DNA from 2 places in the Paenibacillus sp. FSL R5-0914 genome. Region 2 is predicted to be linked to the other one. Evidence: riboswitches for the same ligand, from Rfam matches in the RefSeq annotation. Region 2 holds a riboswitch; the other holds the start of a gene.
What was found. Region 2 has a riboswitch for thiamine pyrophosphate ahead of MKX60_RS17840 (ABC transporter ATP-binding protein). Riboswitches for the same ligand answer to the same signal wherever they lie in the genome.
Positions count from the first base shown of each region.

Region 1: linked by a shared signal. The riboswitch ahead of MKX60_RS01830 (ABC transporter substrate-binding protein) and the one ahead of MKX60_RS17840 (ABC transporter ATP-binding protein) in region 2 are both predicted to bind thiamine pyrophosphate.

Region 1 is NZ_JBBORH010000001.1:435,179-439,607, reverse strand. Features, by position in the region: gene MKX60_RS01840 (ABC transporter permease) at 6-767, opposite strand; gene MKX60_RS01835 (thiamine-binding protein) at 764-1,057, opposite strand; gene MKX60_RS01830 (ABC transporter substrate-binding protein) at 1,322-2,371, opposite strand; TPP riboswitch at 2,532-2,642, opposite strand; gene MKX60_RS01825 (hypothetical protein) at 2,792-4,243, opposite strand; gene MKX60_RS01820 (MFS transporter) at 4,324-4,429, opposite strand, start outside.
Region 2 is NZ_JBBORH010000002.1:386,547-390,975, reverse strand. Features, by position in the region: gene MKX60_RS17855 (amino acid ABC transporter ATP-binding protein) at 1-284, opposite strand, end outside; gene MKX60_RS17850 (amino acid ABC transporter permease) at 299-967, opposite strand; gene MKX60_RS17845 (amino acid ABC transporter substrate-binding protein) at 1,019-1,855, opposite strand; TPP riboswitch at 2,079-2,182, shown strand; gene MKX60_RS17840 (ABC transporter ATP-binding protein) at 2,450-3,145, shown strand; gene MKX60_RS17835 (ABC transporter permease) at 3,126-3,899, shown strand; gene MKX60_RS17830 (ABC transporter substrate-binding protein) at 3,896-4,429, shown strand, end outside.

The DNA.
Region 1 (4,429 bases), on a different contig from region 2:
CCTTTCTATGAGTTACGGCGCGGTTTCCAGCGAACTAACCATTTTTCGAGCAAGGCGATAATCGCAAAAAGCACAAGACTAAGGAGCACAATAATAACAATAGCGACAAACATCCGATCCGTACGGTAAGCCGATTTTTGCAGCAGCATATAATAGCCAATCCCTTTATCCGCGCCAATCCACTCAGCGACCACGGCTCCCATAACCGCATAAGTAGCAGATATTTTCACACCGGAAAATAGTGCCGGGATAGAAGACGGAAGCTCCAGCTTGGTGAAGATTTGCCACTTGCTTGCGCCAGCCATTTTCATATAATTCATCATGACCTGATCACTTTGAGACAAGCCGCCCATTGCAGCGACAGCTACCGGGAAGAAGCATACCAGTGTAATCAGCACGATTTTGGGCAAAAGACCGAAGCCAAACCAGATGATAAGCAGTGGTCCGAGTGCGATAGAGGGAACATTTTGACTCAGAATAATGAGTGGATAAAAAGCCCGTCTAGCCCAAGGTAAAAGATGCAAAAGTAGAGCGACGATCAAGCCTACACCTGTACCAATAGGAAAACCGATTAATGTGAGTCGGAGCGTAGCCATCGTATGAGCCCAGAGACCTGAGGCATTACTGGTGGATTCGCGAGCAATATCAGCAGGACTCGGCAGAATCCAGGATTCGATATGGAATAGAGAAACAGATAACTGCCATACGGTTAAAAAGAAGACGACCGCCACAAGGGGCGGCCATATTAGCTTCCAGGTCGATCTCACGGCCGATATTTCTCCGTCAATTTATCCATGCTGATTCCGTTAGGATTATGAGCGATTTTGATTTGGGAGATCACGCTTGGACTACCTGCTTCGATCAGCGCCTCCTGCATTTGACGTACAACCTCCAGGAGCTCGCTCAGTTCACCTTCCATAGTAGTTTCCAGTGGATTCACCTGATGTTTAACGCCGGATTTTTGAATAACTTCAATCGCTTTATCTACGTATGGGATGGAGTCCTCATTGTTTGGAGTCTTAGGAATTACTTGAATGCTTAATAATGTGTTAGCCACAATAATCAATCCTCTCATTGTATAAGTAACCTCAAAAAGTCAATTTTGATAACGAAGTGTTTTCAGGAAGCAGATTCGACGTCGAATCTTGAACGAACTTGGGAAGTCCGGTACTCACGTAGCACATCACTACGCTCCGTTCCTCCTTCCTCAAGTAACGTTCAACCTTCTTGGTTCTGAAAGTCGACTTTTTGAACTCTCATTGAAATAGGTAAGTTCAAAAAGCCAACTTTGATAACGAAGTGATTCATTTATAATTGTTATTTACTCCGCCGGTAAAAAATCATTCGTGAATGCACTAGCTGCATCCAGCGGTTTGTCCAGCAGCTTCAAATCATACATCCAGTCGCCGTAATTCTGCCAGACCTCGGTTTTTTGCTCTCCCCAGCGTGGGGCGTCGTCCTTATATTTCGGGCTAAGCCATTTTTGGCTAGCTAGGACAAGCTCGGCATCAAGGTCAGGCACAGCCTTGGATAATGTAGCGGCAGCCTCTTCTGGATGATCAATCGCATATTGATAACCCTTCGATGTGGCTTTCAGGAAAGCTTTCACCAAATCTGGATTCTCAGAAATCTGCTTCTCACTCGTGGTCAGCACAGGTGTGTAATAATCGAGCTGAGGCGCATAATCCTTCAAGTAGAGCATATCCAGAGGCTCACCACGCAGTTCGGCTTCAATACCGGTCCAAGCGTAGAAGATCCAAGCGAAATCAATGTCACGTTTGACTGCAGTAAAATAGTCAGCTTCACCAATACTGATTAGCTTCACCTTTTTCACATCGCCACCAACAGGGTCCATGATCGCCTTCATGGCTGCTTCCTCAGCGGGAGAGCCCCAACCTCCGTAAGTTTTACCCTCAAAATCTTTTGGTGATTTAATATTGCGATCCACTGGAGCGGCGAATCCCGAAGTATTATGCTGAATAATGGCTGCAATCGAGACAAGGGGAACGCCTTGTAGACGAGCTAGAGTCAATCCTTCCTGAGCGCTGATTCCAAAAGCAGCTTCGCCAGAGGTAACCATAGTATCAGAACCCGCTGCGCCAGGTTGAACGATTTCTACATCCAGACCTTCTTCCGCGTAATAACCAAGATCCTTGGCTACGTATAGACCGGTGTGGTTCGTATTCGGTGTCCAATCCAGTGCAACCTTAACTTTGGTAAGCTCTTTTGGAGCATTTGATCCGGTCGCTGCATTCGATTCCGCAGCATTTCCTTTGTTTCCGGCTGTATTCCCATTGTTGCTGCCGCATCCGGCAATCGCAAGAATGAGCATACAGGTGAGGCTAAGCATAAGTACTTTTTTGACTTGCATGTCTTCTTCTCTCCTTTAAGGTTGCCAGATCCCGTCATCCAACATGAACCATAAAGTGTAGTATGTACATTTCTTCTACATCTTTTGTGATCTACACAAAAAAAGCGCCCCGAGTGATCGGGACGCTGGCTTGGCGCAAGGTTAGTAAAGGTCACAGGGACCAAAACCAATTGGCGATTCCTACGCTGGCATTATCCAGATCAGGTATAAGGGTCAGTATCTTGTGGGATACAATCTCAGCCGGCCAATTCCAGCACCCCTGGTTCTATGAAGTTAACGGGTATTTCTCGCTTAAACGCTAATCGTCTTTATAAGGACGCTGAAGGCGTTTATGCTTGCATACGGTGTATTATAGACGGCTGTTCTCGGAATGTCTAGTAGCATGCTCCTAAATTTTTCAAATCTCTCCGTCCGTTTTCATTAATCCAGATCTTTATGTTTCTTGCGATGACGCCGCTTAAGCTCAGTAACCAGAGCACCTAGCGTAAGGACAACACTGATCATTATCCCGCTCATAATCACGAAAAGAGCAAGAAACTCAAAGGGGGAATAGCTAACCATCTTACTCCATTGAATCTTTCCATCCAGATCGTCAATGACTTGATTCATGCCATAAATCCCACTTACCACCGTAAATACAGTGAGGATCATCAGCAGATTATCCCGGCGCTTCGACTGGAACTTATCTTGATACTGAAAAAGGTCAGTCAAGGTTTCTTTTACTTCCTCGAACAGAGCGTCGTTCCCGTATACTTTACGCAGCTGAAGAAAAATCTCCCGTCCTTGCGACTGTGAAATCAGCTCCAAGAAATAGAACTTTGCCGAGAATTTATTAATCGAGTAGATTAAATTATCGATCTCATCATAATCGTGGTTTATGCGTAGTCGGGAATGCATATTTGCCAGCTTTAGCAGAACGATTTTGTGGAAAATATTGAGTAGAAATCCGTAATAATATTGCCCGTACATCTGGTTGGCGAGGCTAACGGCGATCTTTGGTTCAGCTCGGGTTAGACAGCAAAAGGTCTGCTCATTCATCATATAATACGAGTCTGGGCCCCATCGATTATAGGAATGCTCATGACAGTAGTTCGCAATATACGCTGGATCGCTGGCACTGGCATAGGGCTTCCCGTTCAGATCAATTCCATCAAGCTGAGAGGCGCGATAGCGCATATTTATACTAATCTCATCAGAATCTCCTTCACTTTGAAAGCCATAAAAGGCTTGCACCTGCATTCTTTCATCTACGAAAAAGGGAAGGGTCTCGAAATAAGCCCCATTGATATCCGAGTGATCCAGAAAAGGCTCCAGTCCATCCACCAGATTTCGGAAGACAAAATCCTCTACCATCTCATAGGTCTGTTCCCCGCAATGGATATAGGTGTAGTCATCCTGTACGAAGGTATTCTCAAGCGTCCGGAAGCGGTCCGCGAATTCCAGTGCAATACTAAAGGGAATCGAATCCCCCTCAAGCTGGACACGTATCGTCACAAATCCAAGCTGAAAAGGACATATGAATATATCCGTCGAAAGAATTTTAAAAAATATAGACTGCTGAGGAATCTCTAGAATACAGTCCAGATTATTGACTCTGGAAAAGCGGCAGAAAGAGTCTACGTCCTTCTTGCGTGGAAAAAGAATGTGTGCAGCAAACGGTAAATAGGTGCGCTCCATCCGTTCATGGGAAACACAGTGATCTTCTCCGTAATAGGCATTTTCTAACTCTTTATTATCCAGAAAAAAACGTGTGAAGCCATCATCCTGCAATTGTTGGATAAGCTTCTTAGAATCGCCCTTTTTTATTGAAAAGGGAAAAATAAACTGCATAAGCGCAGTATGTAATAAAGGCTCAGTTGAAAGCTTATCCATTCATCGTCCATCCTTGTGCTCAGAATATGCTTATAGATGACATTACCCTAAAAGGATTAGGTTGATACCATTCTAACATTCTAAATACTGGAACTCTTTCTTTGGACTGCTTGCCTGGATTGGAACCTCCATGCGGCAATGCTCAGCAAGAACAAGAAGGCGGCAAAACCAGCAAGTAATCCAGCA
Region 2 (4,429 bases):
AAAAGATTATAGGACTGAAAGACCATCCCTGTTTTTTGGCGTAATGCCAAAATGGACTTCTGGGGGATTTTCTTGTTATCCGTGAAATTAATTTTAATATCACTGAGCGATAAGCTTCCTTTATCAGGGACTTCAAGCAGATTAAAGCAGCGTAAAAGCGTTGTTTTGCCTGAACCCGATGGGCCAATAATGACCAGTACCTTGCCATGTTCCATTTCGAGATCAATGCCCTTTAATACCTGCAGCTCACCGAAGGATTTATGCAAATTAAGTATTTCAATCATAATTGTCTCCCCCTTTAGCTCGCAGAGTAACGACTCAGTCGTTTCTCCAAGTAATTTTGCAGTGCTGATAACACTGAGCAGAATAGTAAATAGAACAATCCTGCTTCGCAATAGATCAGCAGTGGCTCATAGGAGGTGGAAGCAACCTGCTGTGCTGTTCTGAACATCTCCGTATAGGTAATGGTCGCTGCCAGTGAAGTGTCTTTGACCAAGCTAATAAAGGAATTCGATAACGGCGGTACAGAAACACGGGCAGCTTGTGGCAGTATAACGCGGCGCAGTGCCTGGGTACGAGTCATCCCAACGGAGAAGGCCGCTTCCCACTGACCTTTATGTATAGACAGGATAGCAGCACGTATAATTTCTGATGAATAAGCCCCTACACTAAGCGTAAATCCAATGGTTGCGGCTATGAAAGGGTCGAGCACGATTCCAACTGCCGGCAAACCATAGAAAATAATAAACAGTTGTACCAACAAAGGGGTTCCACGAATGACCCATACATAAAAGCGAGCGATCAGCTTCGGAAGTACCCACGGGGAGAGACGAGCTAGTGCAGTCAATATCGCTAAGATCAGTCCCAGTGCAAATGATATCAATGCCAAAGGAATGGTAAAAGCCACCCCAGCTTTTAGCAGGGGTAGCAGTGAATCTAAGAAAATTTGTATTTTGCGGTCATCCATTTTTAGACATCCTTTTTTGGTTCCAAGCTGGTTAGCTTCTGAAACCTTGTATTATTTTGAAACGTCAGCACCAAAGTATTTCTCAGAAATCTTTAAGTATGTGCCATCGCTCTTCATTTCAACAATTGCATCACTAACTGCTTTTACCAACTCATCGTTGCCTTTTAAGAAAACAGCTGCGCTTTGCGAACCGTCAGGAATCTCATCTACCACTTTAATTTTCACATCAGGCTTTTGCTTTTTCAGGTCCAGATAAGACAAACCATCATTTACAGTCGCATCAATACGGCCTGAGGTCAATAGGTCCATCGCTTGATTGAACCCGTCTGTAGCAACGATTTCAGCACCGTTCTCACGGGCGATATCGGACAGGTTACTGGTTAGAGATTGTCCAGCTTTTTTACCCTTAAGATCTGCAAATGTTTTGATATCCTCATTGTTTTCACTCACTATCAATACCGCTTTAGATACGATATACGGTTCAGAAAAATCATATTTCACTTTACGATCTTCATTAATGGATACTTCGTTAAAAATAACATCAAAACGCTTGGCATCCATCCCAGCAAAAATACCGTCCCACTGTGTCTCAAAAAATTCTGGTTCAACACCGAGGCGCTTCGCTACTTCCTCAGCAATTTCTACGTCAAAGCCGGTCAGTTTCCCCGAAGCGTCATGATAAGTAAAGGGTGCATACGTCCCTTCTGTTCCTATACGCAATTTGCCGCTAGCTTTAACAGCTTCCAGACTGTTTTGCGCAGTGGCTGTATTTCCACCATTCGTTCCAGCTGAAGAATTTTTAGAAGTATCGGTATTCGAATTATTGCCGCAGGCCGCTACAAACACCACGGTTAACGCCAATAGAATAGTTAAACTTAGTTTTTTCATTATTAATTCCCCTCTCTTTACCCGGAATTCATCCGGTAAATTGTATACTACACTGGCTGCTGTTTACCGTCAATGGTTTTTTCCGATTATATACATCGGAATTGTAATATTAGGTAAATCTCTACCCTTATATTACCCATTCTTAGAATAATCCTTCACAAGATCCTCTCTTTACATCTCAGAAAGATATGGTATATTTATTAACAAATTAAATATGGACCTGTTATTTCACTAGGGGAGTCGGCCGACTGAGACGGAGCTTCAAGCTCCGGACCCTTGGAACCTGATCTGGATCATACCAGCGGAGGGAAGTGGAGCAGAATTTTCATCCCATGCATTTTTAGTGTTCCTATGCTGAATGAACTTTTTGACCCATTTATTTCCCACCGGAAATGAATGGGTCTTTATTTGTTTACAATCAATCACAAAACTTAAGCGTAGGCTTCCGAAGCAAATTTTGTACGATGCTTTCCAAGAAGCCAACGCTCACAAAACTTTTTAGGAGGTTCGACCATCACGACAATCCTATCCATTCAAGGCTTAACCTACTCCTTTCCGGAATCAGAACAACCCCCTGTATTCGCAGATCTATCCATGGATATCAGGCAAGGTGAGTTTGTTTCTGTCATTGGGGTTAGCGGATGCGGAAAAAGTACGCTTTTCAAAACTATAGCAGGATTGCTCGAACCCACTCATGGGAAAATAATAATTCATTCGAACTCGTCATCCTCTACTCGCTTAGGTCAGATCGCATACATGCCTCAGCAGGATTTGCTGCTGCCTTGGAGAACCGTGCTCGACAACTGTCTTTTGCCCTGGGAGATTAAACCAAGGTTTAGTAAACAACAGACGATCTCTCACATTCGGGAAATGCTGTCACGCTTCGGTTTGGCCGATGTAGAGAGGGCTTATCCCCATGAGCTATCGGGTGGCATGAAACAGCGAGTCGCATTTCTACGAACGCTTGTAGCTGGCGGCGGGGCCGGTCTTATGCTGCTAGATGAGCCATTTGGAGCGCTCGACGCTATGAGCAAACGTGAGATACACCGTTGGCTGTTGGAGCTTTGGGATGAGCTGGATCAAACAGTGATGCTCATCACCCATGATCTAGAGGAAGCGCTGTTACTAAGCGATCGGATTTATTTATTGTCTGGAGGCATGCATAGCGAATTACAGGAGATCGTCGTTGATTTACCGAGGCCAAGACATTACAAGATGAACTATGAACCCCGGTTTATAGCGTTACGGGAAGAGTTGGAGCGGAGACTGTATGCATCCCATACCTTTTAAAAAATATTTAAACAATTACGGCCCCTTCATTCTACTGCTATTGTTCATTCTTGTGATCTGGGAATCAGCTGTTCGTCTTCACTTGATTCCAGCCTTTATCCTACCTGCACCTTCTTCAATAGGTATCGCATTGATCGAACACAGGCAATTACTCAGACCGCATTTAATGGCGACACTGCAGGAAATATTGGTAGGTTTTGTTCTCTCGGTTATCTGTGGTTCACTGCTGGGCACCGGAATGTTCTTATTTCGCCCCCTTGAAAAGGCCATCTATCCGTTCCTTATTATCAGTCAGACGATCCCGTTAATCGCGCTATCCCCCATTTTTATTATGTGGTTCGGGTATACGCTGTGGAGCAAAGTGGCTGTTGTGTTTCTAACTGCTTTTTTTCCAGTCGTTGTGAGTACATATGACGGACTTCGTACAAGTGGTCCAGCCTACAAAGACTTATTGTTAACATTTGGCGCAAACCGCTGGCAACTGCTTGCTAAAACCCAAATCCCGCTGGCGCTGCCCTCTTTTTTCTCAGGACTAAAGCTATCCATTGTGTACTGCGTGATTGGAGCAACCATCGGCGAATGGCTCGGCGGCAGCAAAGGACTCGGTTACTTTAGCAGAAGGATGGCCGGAAATATGCAAAGTGCCGAAATGTTCGCCGCTGTATTTCTGTTGTCCGCGCTCGGTGTAGTGTTGTTTCTGATGATAGCTCTGCTCGAACCATTATTTTTAAAGAAAAGAGGATCTAAGCAATGAATGATTTTAATTTCCAAAGAAAATGGCTTATTCCCGTATTTCTCATATGTTCACTCCTAATCTTCACCAGCTGCGGAAAAGCATCCAATGTAAGTAGTCCTCCTGCTAATTCATCTAATAACGAAATTAAACAAACGCACAAGCTGACGATTATGCTCGATTGGTATCCCAATGCCGTTCACTCTTTTTTATATGCTGCTGAGCAGAATGGTTATTTCCAAGAGGAAGGTCTGGACGTAGAGATCCAAATGCCCGCAGACAGCAATGACGCACTGAAACTTGTAGCAGCGAATCAAATCGATTTAGCGCTTAGCTATCAACCTCAGGTGCTCATGGCACGCAGTGAGAACATTCCAGTACGTTCGATTGCTGCGATTGTGAGGCATCCGCTTAATCATTTAATGGTACCTCAGGCTGGTGACATTCATAGTCCAAAAGACCTCACAGGTAAACAGATTGGGTATTCTTCCATTCCTCTTTATGAAGCCATGATTCGTACGATGATCCAAAACGATGGGGGTGACCCTAAG